Regions from separate parts of the Inquilinus sp. CA228 genome, predicted to be linked through region 2. Evidence: predicted binding sites of a transcription regulator. Region 2 holds the regulator's gene; the other holds the start of a gene.
What was found. Region 2 encodes PhoB, which activates phosphate uptake and scavenging genes when phosphate is short. Its sites were predicted from a motif close to TNTCATAAAACTGTCA; they were not measured.
Positions count from the first base shown of each region.

Region 1: a site for PhoB is predicted at 5,224-5,239, ahead of phnC (phosphonate ABC transporter ATP-binding protein). Genes of this name have one in related genera too.

Region 1 covers NZ_JBQJIK010000015.1:87,095-94,403, reverse strand. The annotation lists gene ACTOWL_RS09750 (ABC transporter permease) at 1-399, shown strand, start outside; gene ACTOWL_RS09745 (ABC transporter permease) at 410-1,354, shown strand; gene ACTOWL_RS09740 (autoinducer 2 ABC transporter substrate-binding protein) at 1,410-2,513, shown strand; gene ACTOWL_RS09735 (TetR family transcriptional regulator) at 2,568-3,170, opposite strand; gene ACTOWL_RS09730 (O-methyltransferase) at 3,287-3,952, shown strand; gene ACTOWL_RS09725 (Ldh family oxidoreductase) at 3,987-5,042, opposite strand; gene phnC (phosphonate ABC transporter ATP-binding protein) at 5,367-6,215, shown strand; gene phnD (phosphonate ABC transporter substrate-binding protein) at 6,238-7,167, shown strand; gene phnE (phosphonate ABC transporter, permease protein PhnE) at 7,178-7,309, shown strand, end outside.
Region 2 covers NZ_JBQJIK010000088.1:25,671-32,979, forward strand. The annotation lists gene pstC (phosphate ABC transporter permease subunit PstC) at 1-488, shown strand, start outside; gene pstA (phosphate ABC transporter permease PstA) at 499-1,803, shown strand; gene pstB (phosphate ABC transporter ATP-binding protein PstB) at 1,809-2,624, shown strand; gene phoU (phosphate signaling complex protein PhoU) at 2,671-3,402, shown strand; gene phoB (phosphate regulon transcriptional regulator PhoB) at 3,399-4,106, shown strand; gene ACTOWL_RS32060 (class I SAM-dependent methyltransferase) at 4,166-4,747, shown strand; gene ACTOWL_RS32065 (transglycosylase SLT domain-containing protein) at 4,824-6,035, opposite strand; partial or broken gene ACTOWL_RS32070 (GNAT family N-acetyltransferase) at 6,179-7,309, opposite strand, start outside.

The sequences.
Region 1 (7,309 bases), on a different contig from region 2:
TTCGGACGGTCGATCTATGCCGTCGGCGGCAATGCCGAGGCGGCGCGGGCGACCGGCATCCGGATCGAGGGGACGACGGTCGCCGTCTTCGCCATCCACGGCGTCTTCGCCGGCATCACCGCCGTGCTGTTCGCGACCCAGCTCCAGGTCATCCAGTCGACCGTGCCGCCCAATCTCGAGCTCACGGTCATCACCGCCTCGGTCATCGGCGGGGTGTCGATCCTGGGCGGCACCGGCACGGTGATCGGCTCGACCCTCGCCGCCCTGCTGTTCGCCACCATCGGCTCGGCGCTGATCTTCCTCAACGTGTCGGCCTACTGGCTGCGCGCCGTGCTCGGCCTCCTCATCCTCGTCACGGTGCTCGCCGACATGGTGCGGCGCCGGCGCGTCGCGCTCTGAGGAGGCGCCGGTGTCGCTGCGCTTCCTTCTCCGGCACGAGACGATCCTCGCCATCCTGGTCACGCTGGCGCTGGCCCTGCTGGCCACCCAGTCCGACCGCTTCTTCACCATCGACAACCTGCTGAACCAGGGCCGGCTGATGGCCGAGGTCGGGCTGGTGGCGCTGGCCATGACCTTCGTCATCGTCACCGGCGGCATCGACCTGTCGGTCGGATCGATCCTGGGGCTCTGCGCCATCCTGCTCGGCGTGTTCTGGAAAAATCTGGGCCTGCCGCTGCCCGCCGCGATGGCCCTGGCGCTCGCGGTCGGCGCCGTGGCGGGCCTGGTCAACGGCCTGATCATCACCCGCTTCCGGGTGCCGCCGCTGATCGCCACCCTGGCCACCCTCGCCCTCTATCGCGGGCTGGCCGAGGGCATCAGCCAGGCGCGCTCGGTGCGCGGCTATCCCGACTGGTTCTTCGGCCTCGGCCAGGGCGAGGCGCTCGGCGTGCCCTCGCAGCTCTGGATCCTGCTGATCGTCACCGTGGCCGCCGCCGTGGTGCTCGGCCTCACCACCTTCGGCCGGTCGACCTATTCGGTCGGCGCCAACGAGACCGCCGCCCGTTTCTCGGGCATCGGTGTCGACCGCACCAAGCTGCTGATCTATACCGGCTCGGGCCTGATGGCGGGGCTCGCCGCCGTGGTCTTCGTGTCGCGCGTGTCGACCACGCGCTCGGACATGGGCACGGGGCTGGAGCTCGACGTCATCACCGCCGTCGTCCTCGGCGGCACCAGCATCTTCGGCGGGCGCGGCACGATCGTCGGCACCGTGCTGGGCCTGATCCTGATGCAGGCCATCAAGAACGGCCTGTCCCTGGCCGGGGTGAAGGGCGACGGCACCATCGTCGTCATCGGCGTGGTGCTGATCATCGCCATTCTCGCCGGCAACCTGTTCCGCCGCGACGGCGACGGCTGACCAAGAAACGCGGGCCTCGCCGGATTCCGGCCCGCAAACAGTGGAGGAGATGGACATGAGGCGGACGACTTGGGCCCTGGCGCTCGGCGTGCTGCTGGCCGCCGGTGCGGCGCGGGCGGATTCCTGGACGGGCGGCGACGACCTGCCGACCAGTCCGCTGGCCTGCGACGGGACGGCCGCCGCTGCGGCGGCGAAGCCCTATGACGGCGGCACCCCGACCGGCGCGCCGGACCGCGCGGGCAAGCCGCTCACCGTGGTCGACATTCCGAAGCTGATCGGCATCGGCTATTTCAACGCCACCTCGAAGGGCATCGCCGACGCGGCCAAGGAGCTCGGCAACGTCACCGCCAAGACGGACGGGCCGACCAAGGCCAATATCGACGAGCAGATCACCTTCATCGACAACACCATCACCAGCGGCGTCGACGGCATCCTGTTCGCCGCCAACGACCCCGTGGCCATCGCGCCGGTGCTGAAGAAGGCCTTGTCGAAGGGCATCAACGTCGTCGGCTACGACGCCAACTCGACGCCGGACGCCCGCCAGTGGTTCGTCAACCAGGCGGAGTTCAACGGCATCGCCAAGTCGCTGATCGACAACCTGGCGAAGGAGATCGGCGAGGAAGCCTCCTTCGCCATCGTCACCTCGACCTTCACCACGCCGAACCAGGCGCGCTGGATCGCCGAGATGGCGGCCTATGCCGAGAAGTGCCATCCGAAGCTGAAATGGCTGGAGACGGTCGAGGCGCAGGAGGACAACATCCTGTCCTTCAACCAGGCGACGACGCTGATCAACAAGCATGGCGACGAGCTCAAGGGCATCGTCGGCATGACCAGCGTGGCGACCCCGGCCTCCGCCGAGGCGGTCACCCAGGCCGGCAAATGCGGCTCGATCGCCGTGATCGGCCTGGCCACGCCCAACGCCATGAAGCCCTATGTGGCGAAGGATTGCGTCAAGTCGGTGGTGCTGTGGAACCCGGTCGACCTCGGCTATGCCGCGATGTATGTGCTGCGGGCCGTGGCCGACGGCACGCTCAAGCCCGGCGCGACCTCGGTGAAGGCCGGCAAGCTCGGCGACCTCCAGGTCGTCAACGGCAGCGAGATCCTGCTCGGGGCGCCCTTCGTCTACACCAAGGAGAACATCGACAAGTTCGACTTCTGAGACCGCGGCAGCGGCCGATGCATCGCCTCTGAGCAGGGCGGCGCATCGGCCGCCTCAGCCAGTCCCGAGGCCTTTGAGATAGGCGCAGACCATGTCGGCCATGGCGTCGGCATAGGCTTCGATCTCCGCCGGGGTCCGGGGTGTTTCCGAGAACTGCTTCCCCACCGCGCCGAGCGTCGCCGTGATCAGGTTGCCGGCCAGGGCGCGCGTCGCGTCCGAGGCCTCGGGCAGCGCCTCCCGCATGAAGATCTCGACGGTGCGGTGCCCCGACTGCTTCACCTCCCGCACCTCGGGCGCATCGCGGTAGAGCGGAGCCGCGTCGGCGAGCGCCATGCGCATCGCGGCCTCCTCGCATTCCGAGCGGAGGAAGACGTGGACCAGGGTGCGCAGCCGCTCCGGCGGCGGTGACCGGCGGTCCTCGAGGATGGCGCGCAGCAGATCGCTGGTCTGCCGCCACTCGTCGCTCTGCAGCCGGAACAGGATCGCCGCCTTGTTCGGGAAGTACTGATAGATCGACCCGACGCTGACTCCCGCCTTCTCGGCCACCCGCGCCGTGGTGAAGCGCTGGGCGCCCTCCTTCGCCAAAACCTGAACAGCGGCCTCCAGGATCGCGGCGACGAGATCGGCCGAACGAGCCTGCTGGGGCTGCTTTCGCAAGGAAATCCGGGCGTTTCGGCGATCGGTCATGGCGGGCCGGGGCAACGCGAATAGGGAACCTGACGAATTAGTCGTATTTCTGGTCCGGCACAAGCAATCCCCGACCGGAGACCGGCATGACCACCCTGACAACCACCCCGCTCGCCCCCCTGCTGGAGCGCCTGTTCGACGAGGCCGAGGCGGCATCGCCGGCGGCGAGCCCCGCCGTGGCCGATCTCTCCGCCGAGGAGCGAGCGCGCCTGATGCGGAGCAAGACCGAGTATCTCGAGCTCTACGGGCGCCTGAAGGACTTCCCCCTCCCGGTCTCGCGGGAGACCGGCGCGCTGCTGTACATGCTGGCGCGCGGCTGCGGCGCGCGGACGATCGTCGAGTTCGGAACCTCCTTCGGCATCTCGACCCTGCACCTCGCCGCGGCCCTGCGCGACAATGGCGGCGGCCGCCTGATCACCAGCGAGTTCGAGCCGTCCAAGGTGGCGCGGGCTCAGGCGAACCTGACGGCCGGTGGTCTCGCCGACCTGGTGGAGATCCGGGTGGGCGACGCCCTGCAGACGCTGCGCACCGACCTCCCCGACACCATCGACCTGCTGCTGCTCGACGGCGCCAAGGCGCTCTATCCCGAGATCCTGGGCCTGGTGGAGAGCCGGCTGAGACCGGGCGCCTGCATCGTCGCCGACAACGCCGATGACAGCCCCGACTACCTGGCGCTGGTGCGCTCGCCCGCCAGCGGCTACCTGTCGACGCCGTTCGGCGAGGATGTCGAGCTGTCGATGCGGATCGGCTGAGGCCGATCCTATCGGCCCGGCGGCGCCGCCGGGCCTAAGCCGGCACCATCGCCTCGATCTCGGATTCCGGGAGGCCGACGGATGCCGCGGCGGCGCGGATGTCGCCCCAGGTCGCATCGTCGACCGGGATGCCTTCGGCGGCCCGGCGCCGGCGGGTCGCGGCCTCGACCTCGCCCGGCAGCAGCACCGGCGCCGCCGGATCGGCCGGCGGCGACCCCTTCACCCAATCGCAGAACCGCAGGATCTCTGTAGTGTAGGCGGCGTGGTCCGGCAGCCGGTTCACGTCGATGGCGATGCTGGTCATGGTGTTCTCCAGCACCGTGACGCCGGGGGCGGTGCAGCCGCCGCCCGACAGCGCGCCGGACAGGATGTCGGTCAGGATGTTCAGGCCGGCGCCGCGGTGCCCGCCGAAGGGCAGGATCGCGCCGCCGGCGTAGAAATCGGCCGGATCGGTGGTCGGCTGCCCGGCCTTGTCGACGATGATGCCCGGCCCGACCGGCTCGCCCTTGTTCTTCGCCACCAGCAGCTTGCCCTCGGCGGTCATGGCGGTGGTGATGTCGAGCAGGATCGGGTCGCGGCCCTCGACCGGCACGCAGACCGCCATCGGACTCGGCGACAGGCGCCGGTCGCTGCCGCCGAACGGCGTCACCATCAGCCCGAGGCCGGTGGTGTTCAGGAAGTGCAGCGAGACCAGGCCGTGCCCGGCCAGCCGCTCGGCCCAGTCGCCCAGGCGGCCGAGATGGCCGGACCGGCGGATGGTGACCAGCGCGATGCCATGCGCCTTGGCGCGTTCGGCCAGCAGGTCGGTCGCCTGCTCGCCGATGGTCTGGCCGAAGCCGAACTGCCCGTCGACGACCAGCAGGCTACCGCCGTCGAAGACCAGATCGGCGCTGCGGCCGGGGAAGACCGTGCCGGCGCGGAGGAAGTCGATGTAGCGCCTGGTGCGCACCACGCCGTGCGAGTCATGGCCGCAGAGGTTGCTGTCGACGAGATGGCGGGCGATGCGCCCCGCCTCCTCCGCCCCGCAGCCGCCGGCGGCGAAGATCCGCTCCACGACCTGGGTCAGAGGCCCGGCCCCGATCAGCCGCATGATGTCCTCCCCGTGCTGTTGCTTTTGCCGGGCATTATAGCGGCCGGCCGGGACGTGGCGACCAGCGACCTTCGCCCCTGCGCCAGCAGAAAGACCCTCCTCATCGCTCTGGTGCGAGAGGCATGGCTGAAGAGCTTCACACCCAGAACCGCGGCCAAGCTGAATCGATCGAGTGAGGCATTTTCAGATATCCGAAATACCAATGTCATGAATATCGCGTAGATACTGCTGAAGACGCCGGACGATCTCCCGAAGACGGGATGATTTCTTCGAATCTCGGCGCGACAACTGACGAATTCATATAGACCTTTGGGATCAAGGTCTATGGATCAGGAAGGTCGGCAGATGCTGCAGCTCGGCGGGGTGACGAAGCGCTATGGATCCGTGGCCGCGGTCGACGCGGTCACCCTGGACGTCCCCCGCGGGCAGATGGTCGGCGTGATCGGCAGCTCCGGCGCCGGCAAGTCGACGCTGCTGCGCCTGGTCAACCGGCTGGTCGAGCCCAGCGGCGGCCGCCTCCTGTTCGAAGGCACCGACATCGGCGCCCTGCGCGGCGCGGCGCTGCGGGCCTGGCGCGCCCGATGCGCCATGATCTTCCAGCAGTTCAACCTGGTGAACCGGCTCGACGTCCTGACCAACGTCCTGATCGGCCGGGTCAGCGCCAGCGGCACGCTGCCGGTGATGTTCAAGCATTTCTCGCAGGCCGAGCGCGGCATGGCGGCCCGGGCGCTGGACCGGCTGGACCTGCTGCCGCAGGCGCTGCAGCGCGCCGACACCCTGTCCGGCGGCCAGCAGCAGCGCGTGGCGATCGCCCGGGCGCTGGTGCAGTCGCCCGAGATCATCCTGGCCGACGAGCCGATCGCCTCGCTGGACCCGCGCAACGCCCGGATGGTGATGGACGCGCTGCGCCGGATCAACCGCGAGGACGGCATCACCGTGCTGTGCAACCTGCACACGCTGGAGACGGCGCGGCGCTATTGCGACCGCATCGTCGGCATGGCGGCCGGGCGGGTGGTGTTCGACGGCGCCCCGGCCGAGCTGACCGCCGCCCGGGTCCAGGCGATCTACGGCCGCGGCAATGACGAGGCGGTCGACGAGAGCCTGACCGACACCATCCCCGCGGCGGCCCCCCGGCCGGCCGCGACCCGGCCGCAACCGGCCTTCGCCCATTGACGACCCTGTCCGGAGAGACCCCATGCCGATCGCTTCCCTGCGGCGCCGCCTGGCCCTGGCCGCCGCCCTCGCCCTCGCCGCTTTGGCCACCCTGCCGGCCAAGGCCGACGACTGGCGCCAGCAGTATCCGGAGCTGCGCTTCGGCATCGCCAGCGGCGAGAACGAGAAGGACTCGGTCGCCCGCTACGAGCCCTTCGCCGCCTATCTCAGCCGCAAGCTGGGCGTGCCGGTGACGATCACCCGCGGCACCGACTATGCCGCCGTGGTCGAGGCGCTGCGCGCGAACCAGGCCGAATTCGCCACCATCGGCCCGGCCAACTACGCCCTGGCCCGCAAGGTCATGGGCGACCGGATCAGGCCGGTCGCGGTGACGCAGGAGCTGGACGGCGCCACCGGCTATCATTCGGTGATCGCGGTCCGCGCCGACAGCCCGTATCAGAGCCTGCAGGACCTGAAGGGCAAGTCGCTGGCCTATGCCGACCCGAACTCGACCTCGGGCTATGCCGTGCCGCTCTATTTCATGAAGAAGAACGGCATCGACCCGGACACCTTCTTCAGCACCACCGCCTTCTCCGGCAGCCACGAGCTCGGCATCATCGCCCTCTTGAACGGCACCTTCGAGGCCGCGGCCACCCACTGGACCAATGCCGAGCGCGGCAACATCCAGCGCATGGAGGAGAAGGGGATGATCCCCAAGGGCTCCACGCGCATCATCTGGACCTCGGACCTGATCCCGAACTCGCCCTGGGTGGTCCGCACCGACCTGCCGCAGGAGCTGCAGGACGCCTTCACCGAGGCGCTGTTCGCCTTCCCGAAGGAGGATCCGGAGGCGCAGAAGCAGCTCAGCGACGGCAAGTGGTCGGCCTTCGTCCCGGCGAAGCACGAGGACTATCTCGACGTCATCGCCATCACCGAGATGAACGCGGCCGAGCGCCGCCGCCGCGGCTCCTGAGCGGCGCGCGATGACCGACCGCCCCGGGACGATCGACGGCTTCGAACGCGGCTATCGCCGGCAGCAGGCGGAGAAGCGGCTGCGCACGCTGGGCTTCGGCCTGGTGCTGGCCGCGGCGCTGGTCGCCTCCGCCATCGTCGGC
Region 2 (7,309 bases):
CCGGCGCCGGGATCGGGCTCGATGTCTCGGCCACCAGCGCGCTCAACGCCGGGCTGGTGATGGGGATCATGATCATCCCCTTCGTCTCCTCGCTGTCCGACGACATCATCAACGCCGTCCCCCAGCGCCTGCGCGACGGGTCCTACGGCCTCGGCGCGACGCGGTCGGAGACGATCCGCCACGTGGTGCTGCCGGCGGCCCTTCCGGGCATCGTCGGCGCCGTCCTGCTGGCGGTCAGCCGCGCCATCGGCGAGACCATGATCGTGGTCATGGCGGCGGGCCTGGCCGCCAATCTGACGCTGAACCCGTTCGAATCCGTGACCACGGTCACGGTCAAGATCGTCAAGCAGCTGACCGGCGACCTGGCCTTCAACAGCCCGCAGGCGCTGGTCGCCTTCGCTCTGGGGCTGACCCTTTTCGTGGTCACGCTCTGCCTCAACATTGTCGCCCTGCAGATCGTGCGCAAATATCGGGAACACTATGAGTGAGGCAGACCTGATGAACGGTGCCCAGCCGCGCGCGGTGACCCACGTCACCAAGCAGGCCGCCTTCATGGCGAAGCTGAGGCGTCGGCACGCGGCGGAGGCGCGCTTCCGCCTCTATGGCATCGCCGCGATCGCGGTGGCGATCTGCTTCCTGGTCGTGCTGTTCATCTCGATCATCGGCCAGGGCTACACCGCCTTCACGCAGTCGGCGCTCCGGCTGGAGGTGACCTTCGATCCGGAGGTGATCGACCCGTCCGGCCAGCGCGATCCCACCGCCCTGATGACCGCCGATTACGACCAGATCGCGCGCGACGCCCTGCGCAAGCAGATCACCGTCGAGAGCGCGGCCGACCGCCGGAAGTCGAACGGCCTGCTCAGCCGCGGCGCGCCGATCGTGCTGCGCGACATGGTGCAGGCCGATCCGTCGGTCATCGGCTCCACCCGCACGGTCTGGGTCCCGGCGCATGGCGACGTCGACGCCCTGATCAAGGGCCAGATCTCCCGCGACCTGCCGGAGGCCCAGCGCCGCCTCGACGACCAGCAGACGGCCTGGGTCGACCAGCTGGCCGCGGCCGGCACGCTGGAGCGCCGCTTCAACTGGGCGCTGTTCACCTCCGGCGCGTCGAGCAATCCGGAGCTGGCCGGCATCGGCGTCGCCGCCCTCGGCTCGGCCTATATGATGCTGATCGTGCTGGCGCTGGCGCTGCCGATCGGCGTGCTGGCGGCGGTCTATCTCGAGGAGTTCGCCAGGAAGAACCGCTGGACCGACCTGATCGAAGTCAACATCAACAACCTCGCCGCGGTCCCGTCCATCGTGTTCGGTCTGCTCGGGCTGGCCGTCTTCATCAACTTCTTCGGCCTGCCGCGGTCGGCGCCGCTGGTCGGCGGCCTGGTGCTGACGCTCCTGACCCTGCCGACCATCATCATCACCACGCGCGCCTCGATCCGCGCGGTGCCGCCCTCGATCAAGCAGGCCGCGCTGGGCCTCGGCGCCTCGCGCATGCAGGCGATGTTCCATCACACCCTGCCGCTCGCGGCGCCCGGCATCCTGACCGGCACGATCCTCGGCCTGGCCCATGCGCTCGGCGAAACCGCGCCGCTGCTGATGATCGGCATGGTCGCCTTCGTGGTCGGCTACCCGGCCACGCCGCTCGACCCGGCCACGGCCCTGCCGGTGCAGGTCTACATGTGGTCCGGCGCGGCGGAGCGCGGCTTCGTCGAGCGGACCTCGGCCGGAATCATCGTCCTGCTCGTCTTCCTGATCATCATGAACAGCTTCGCGGTTTGGCTGCGCAGCAAGTTCGAACGCCGGTGGTGAACCCCATGACCGTGATCCAGACAATCGTCCCGCATGCCGCAAACCCGGCGGCCGCGGCCGGGTCGGCCCCGAAGATGGTGGCGCGCGACGTCAAGGTCTTCTACGGCCAGAAGGAGGCGCTGCACAGCGTCAGTGTCGACCTGCTGGAGAACGAGGTGCTGGCCTTGATCGGCCCCTCGGGTTGCGGCAAGTCCACCTTCCTGCGCTGCCTCAACCGCATGAACGACACGATCGACGGCGCCCGGGTCGAGGGCTCCATCATCCTCGACGGCGAGGACATCTACGACAAGCGGCTGGACGTGGTGCAGCTGCGCGCCCGGGTTGGCATGGTGTTCCAGAAGCCGAACCCATTCCCGAAGTCGATCTTCGACAACGTCTCCTACGGCCCGCGGATCCACGGTTTCGCCAGCCGCCGCGACGAGCTGGAGGCGATCGTCGAGAAGAGCCTGATCGGCGCCGGGCTGTGGAAGGAGGTCCGGGATCGGCTGGCCGAGCCCGGCACCGGCCTGTCCGGCGGCCAGCAGCAGCGCCTGTGCATCGCCCGCGCCATCGCCTGCAGCCCGGAGGTCATCCTGATGGACGAGCCCTGCTCGGCCCTGGACCCGATCGCGACCGCGCATATCGAGGAGCTGATCGACGAGCTGCGGCGCGAATACACCATAGCGATCGTCACCCACAACATGCAGCAGGCGGCCCGCGTCAGCCAGCGCACCGCCTTCTTCCATCTCGGCGACCTGGTCGAGGTCGGCGCCACCGAAGAGATCTTCACCAACCCGCGGGACGAGCGGACCCAGGGCTACATCACCGGCCGCTTCGGCTGACCTCGGCCCCGACCGACCCGCCCACCAACAACCGGAACCGCCGTTCATGTCCAGCGAGCACATCGTCAAATCCTTCGACCAGGAACTGGAGACGCTGCGCCGCACCATCGTGCAGATGGGTGGCCTGGCCGAAAGCCAGCTCGAGTTGGCGATCCAGGCCGTGGTCCGCCGCGACGCCGACCTCGCCGGCCGGGTGATGCGCAGCGACGAGCAGATGGACGCCTATGAGGCGTCCATCGACTCCGTGGCGATCCGGTCTCTGGCGCTGCGCCAGCCGATGGCGGTCGATCTGCGCGAGGTGGTCTCGGCGCTCCGCATCGCCTCGGACCTGGAGCGGATCGGCGACTACTCCGCCAACATCGCCAAGCGGTCCCTGGCCCTGGCCCAGGTGCCGATGGTCCGGCCGGTGATGGCGCTGCCGCGCATGGGCCGGATGGTGCAGCAGATCATCAAGGACGTGCTCGACGCCTACACCGAGCGCGACCTGGAGAAGGCGCTGTCGGCCTGGCGCCAGGATGAATCGGTCGACGACCTCTACACCAGCATGTTCCGCGAGACCCTCACCTACATGATGGAGGATCCGCGCAACATCACCCCCTGCACCCATCTCCTGTTCATCGCCAAGAACATCGAGCGGATCGGCGACCACGCCACCAACATCGCCGAGCTGATCCACTTCCTGCTCACAGGCAAGCCGGTGACGGATGTGCGGCCGAAGGGCGACGCCAGTTCCTTCACCGTCGTCACCCCCGAGGCCAAGCCGGAGGAGAACGCATGAGGGCCGGCATCCAGCCGCTGGTTCTGGTGGTCGAGGACGAAGTCGACCTCGTCACCCTCCTGACCTACAACCTCGAGCGCGAAGGCTTCCGCGTCCTCGCCGCCTATGACGGCGAAGAGGCGCTGCTGCTGGCCAGCGAGCAGCGGCCGGACCTGGTGCTGCTCGACTGGATGCTGCCGCATCTCTCCGGCATCGAGGTCTGCCGCCAGCTGCGCCGCGGCGCCAAGACCCGCGACATCCCGGTGATCATGCTGACCGCGCGGGGCGAGGAGGGGGACCGCGTCCGCGGCCTCGATTCCGGCGCCGACGACTACGTCGCCAAGCCGTTCTCGACGCCGGAGCTGATGGCCCGGATCAAGGCGGTGCTGCGCCGCACCTCGCCGTCCAGCGCCGGCGACATCCTCAGCTACGCCGATCTCAGCATGGATCTCGGCGGCCACCGCGTCCGCCGCGGCAACCGCGACGTCCATCTCGGCCCGACCGAGTTCCGCCTGCTGCGCCACTTCATGCAGCATCCCGGCCGGGTGTTCAGCCGCGAGCAGTTGCTCGACATCGTCTGGGGCCACGACGTCTATGTCGAGCCGCGCACCGTCGACGTCCATATCCGCCGCCTGCGCAAGGCGCTGAACGACGACAGCGAGATCGACCTGATCCGCACCGTTCGCTCCGCCGGCTACTCGCTGGACGTCCAGGCGCAGGCCTGAGCCCGGGAACTCTCTGCAAAGACAGACGGTTGTCCCGACGAACGGCACGGAGGTGTCGAATGAGCAAGGATTCCTGGCTGTATGTCCGGTTGTGGTTCCGCTCGCCGCTGAAGGTCGCGGCCTGGGCGCCGTCCGGCCCCGCCGTGGCCCGCGCCTTCGCCCGGCACATCGACCCCCGCTGCAGCGACCCGGTGCTCGAGCTCGGTGCCGGCACCGGCAGCCTCACCGAAGGGTTGCTGGCAACCGGGCTGCCGCCGCAGAAGCTGGTGGTGGTCGAGAAGATGCCCGAATTCTGCACCGTGCTGCGCCGGCGCTTCCCCGGCGTCACGGTGCTGGAGGGCGACGTGGCCGAGATCGGCCCGATGCTGGACGCGGCGGGGATCCGCCGGCTGTCGATGGTGGCGTCCAGCCTGCCGATAATCTGGTTCCCGCTCGATCTGCAGCGGCAGATCATCGACGCCGCCTTTGCCCGCATGGGGCGGTCGGGGCGCTTCCTGCAGCTGACCAACCAGATCCTGTCGCCGCTGCCGCGGCGCAAGCTGGGGCTGCAGGGCCGGATGGTCGATTTCGTCTGGCGCAACCTGCCGCCGCTCGGCGCCTGGAGCTATCGCCGCCCCGCCGGCCTGCCCGACGCGGCCTGAGACCGGCGCACCCGGCCTCCCAAAGAAAAAGCCCGCGCCACCCTTCGGCGGCGCGGGCTTTCTTGTGAGCAGACGGTCAGTTGCCCGGTGCGCTCGGCACGAACCAGCCGGTGGGCAGGCCGTTGGACTGGCGCCGCGGCTCGCCGGCGTCGGCGACCTGCTGCGGCGCCGGGGCGCGCGCGGGCTTGGCCGACGCGGCGACGCGGACCGGCGGGGCGTCGGGGATCGGCGCCATCCGGGTCGGCGCCACCGCCGCGCGGGGCGTCGGCACATCCGGGATCGGCGCCATGCGCACCGGCGCCGGACGGACGACCGGGGCTGCGGCGGCGACCTGGGTGCTGCCGTCGGGGATCGGGGCCATCCGCACCGGGGCCGGGGCGACCTGGCGCGCTACCGGGGCGGCCGCGGCAACCTGGGTGGCGCCGTCGGGGATCGGTTGCATCCGCACCACGCCGGGCTGCGGCACCACGCGGACCGGCGGCAGCACCGAGGCGACCACAGTGCTCGACCCGTCCGGGATCGGCTGCATCGCGGCGACCACGGTGGTGTTCCGGGTCGACGAGCCATCGGGAATCGGCCGCATCGCCGCGACCACCGTGGTGTTCCGCATTGACGAGCCGTCCGGGATCGGCTGCATCGCCGCCACCACGGTGGTGTTGCGCCGCGAGGAGCCGTCGGGGATCGGCGCCATGCGGATCGGCGCCGGCACCTTCTGCTGGATCTGGGCGGCGGCGTACTGGGTCATCCGGTCGCTGCCGCCCTGGCCCGGCATGATGCCGGCGATCTGCGGCGCGATGATGTCCATGTAGCGCTCGGTCTCGCGCGGCAGCGGCCGGCCTTCCTCGACATACTGGCGGTACCGCTCCGGCCCGGCATTGTAGGCGCCGAGGAAGCCGGGATAGCCGTACAGGTCGTACATCTCGCGGATATAGGCGGCGCCGGCCAGGATGTTGTCGCGCGGCTCATAGGCGTCGGGACCCAGGCCGTGGGAGTAGCGCAGCTCATCATAGGTGCCGGGCATGACCTGCATCAGCCCCATGGCGCCGGCATGGCTGGTGATCGGCTGGCCGCCCTTCCAATGGGTCTGGCCGCCGCTCTCCACATGCATCACCGCGCGGATCCACTCCTCGGGGATGTCGAAGCGGCGCGAGGCGTCGTGGATCTCGACGCCCCAGGGGCCGCTGGCGACAAAGGGTTTCGGCTTCGGCGCCTCGGCGCAGGCGGCAAGCAGCCCTGCGAGCAAGGCCGTGGCCGCAACCATCCTGGTCCAGCGGATTGTCCCTGGCATCTTCCCCTCCAAGCTCCCCCAAAACCAAAAGCCCGGCAGCGTCGCCGCGGGCCAAAATTAACGCAGGCCCTCAACTTATACGGACAAGTGCTTCATTCAAAGAGGAAAAACGCAAACACCTATCCCCCTGGGTCACGGATTTCCTAGGCGGAATGCTGACTGAGAGCGGGCAGATCGTCGAGCGAAATCGTCACGTGAATGATGCCGGGCTCGTCCGGCACGTCGGCGCGGGCAAATCCAAGCTCCCCGGCCATGCGCAGCATGGTCACGTTTTCCCGCAGCACCTCGCCGAAGATCCGCTTCAGGCCGCGGCTGCGGGCATAGTCGATGATCTCGGTCATCAGCCGGTGGCCGAGGCCCTGGCCCTTGAGGTCGGAGCGCACCATGATGCCGTATTCCGCGGTCTCGCCGTCCGGGTCGGCGATGATGCGCACCGCGCCCAGGATCACCCGCCGCCCGTCCTCCTCGGCCTCGGCCGCCAGCGCCATCTCGCGGTCATAGTCGAGCTGGGTCAGCCGGGCGGCGAATTCATGGCTGAAGCTGCGCATGGCGCTGAAGAAGCGCAGCCGCACATCCTCGGGGCTGGAGCGCTGCAGCATCTCCTGGATCGCCGGCTCGTCCTCCGGCCGCACCGGCCGCAGCGTGACCTCGCGCCCGTCGCGCAGCGCCAGGCGCTGCACCAGCCGCTGCGGATAGGGCCGGATGGCGAAGCGCGGCGTGCCCGGCGGCAGCGGCGGCTGCACCCGGATCGCGGCGCCGGGCGCCAGCACGCCGGCAGCACCGGCCAGCAGCGGGTTGATCCGCAGCGCCGCCACCTCGGACAGGTCGGCGGCCAGCTGCGACAGCTTGACCAGAGTCAGCGCCACGGCGTCCAGGTCGGCCGCCGGCCGGCCGCGATAGCCCTGCAGCAGCCGCCACACCCGGGCGCGCATCATCAGGTCGCGCGCCAGCACGGCGTTCAGCGGCGGCAGGGCGGCGACGCCGTCATGCAGCAGCTCGGCCGCGGCGCCGCCCTGGCCGAACAGCAGCACCGGGCCGAACAGCGGGTCCTCGTCGATCCCCAGCACCAGCGGATGCGCGTCGGCCAGGGGCGCGGCGCCCTCCGGCACCAGCGGGATGCGATAGGCGTCCAGCACCGACCGCGCCTCGGCCGGGGTCAGCTCGGCCCGGCCCTCCGCCAGCGCCGCCGCGATCGCCGCCTGGGCGGCCTCGGTGTCCGGCTGGAACTCCTCTGGCAGGGCCGGCGGCGTCTGCATCAGCAGCACCTGGTTCCG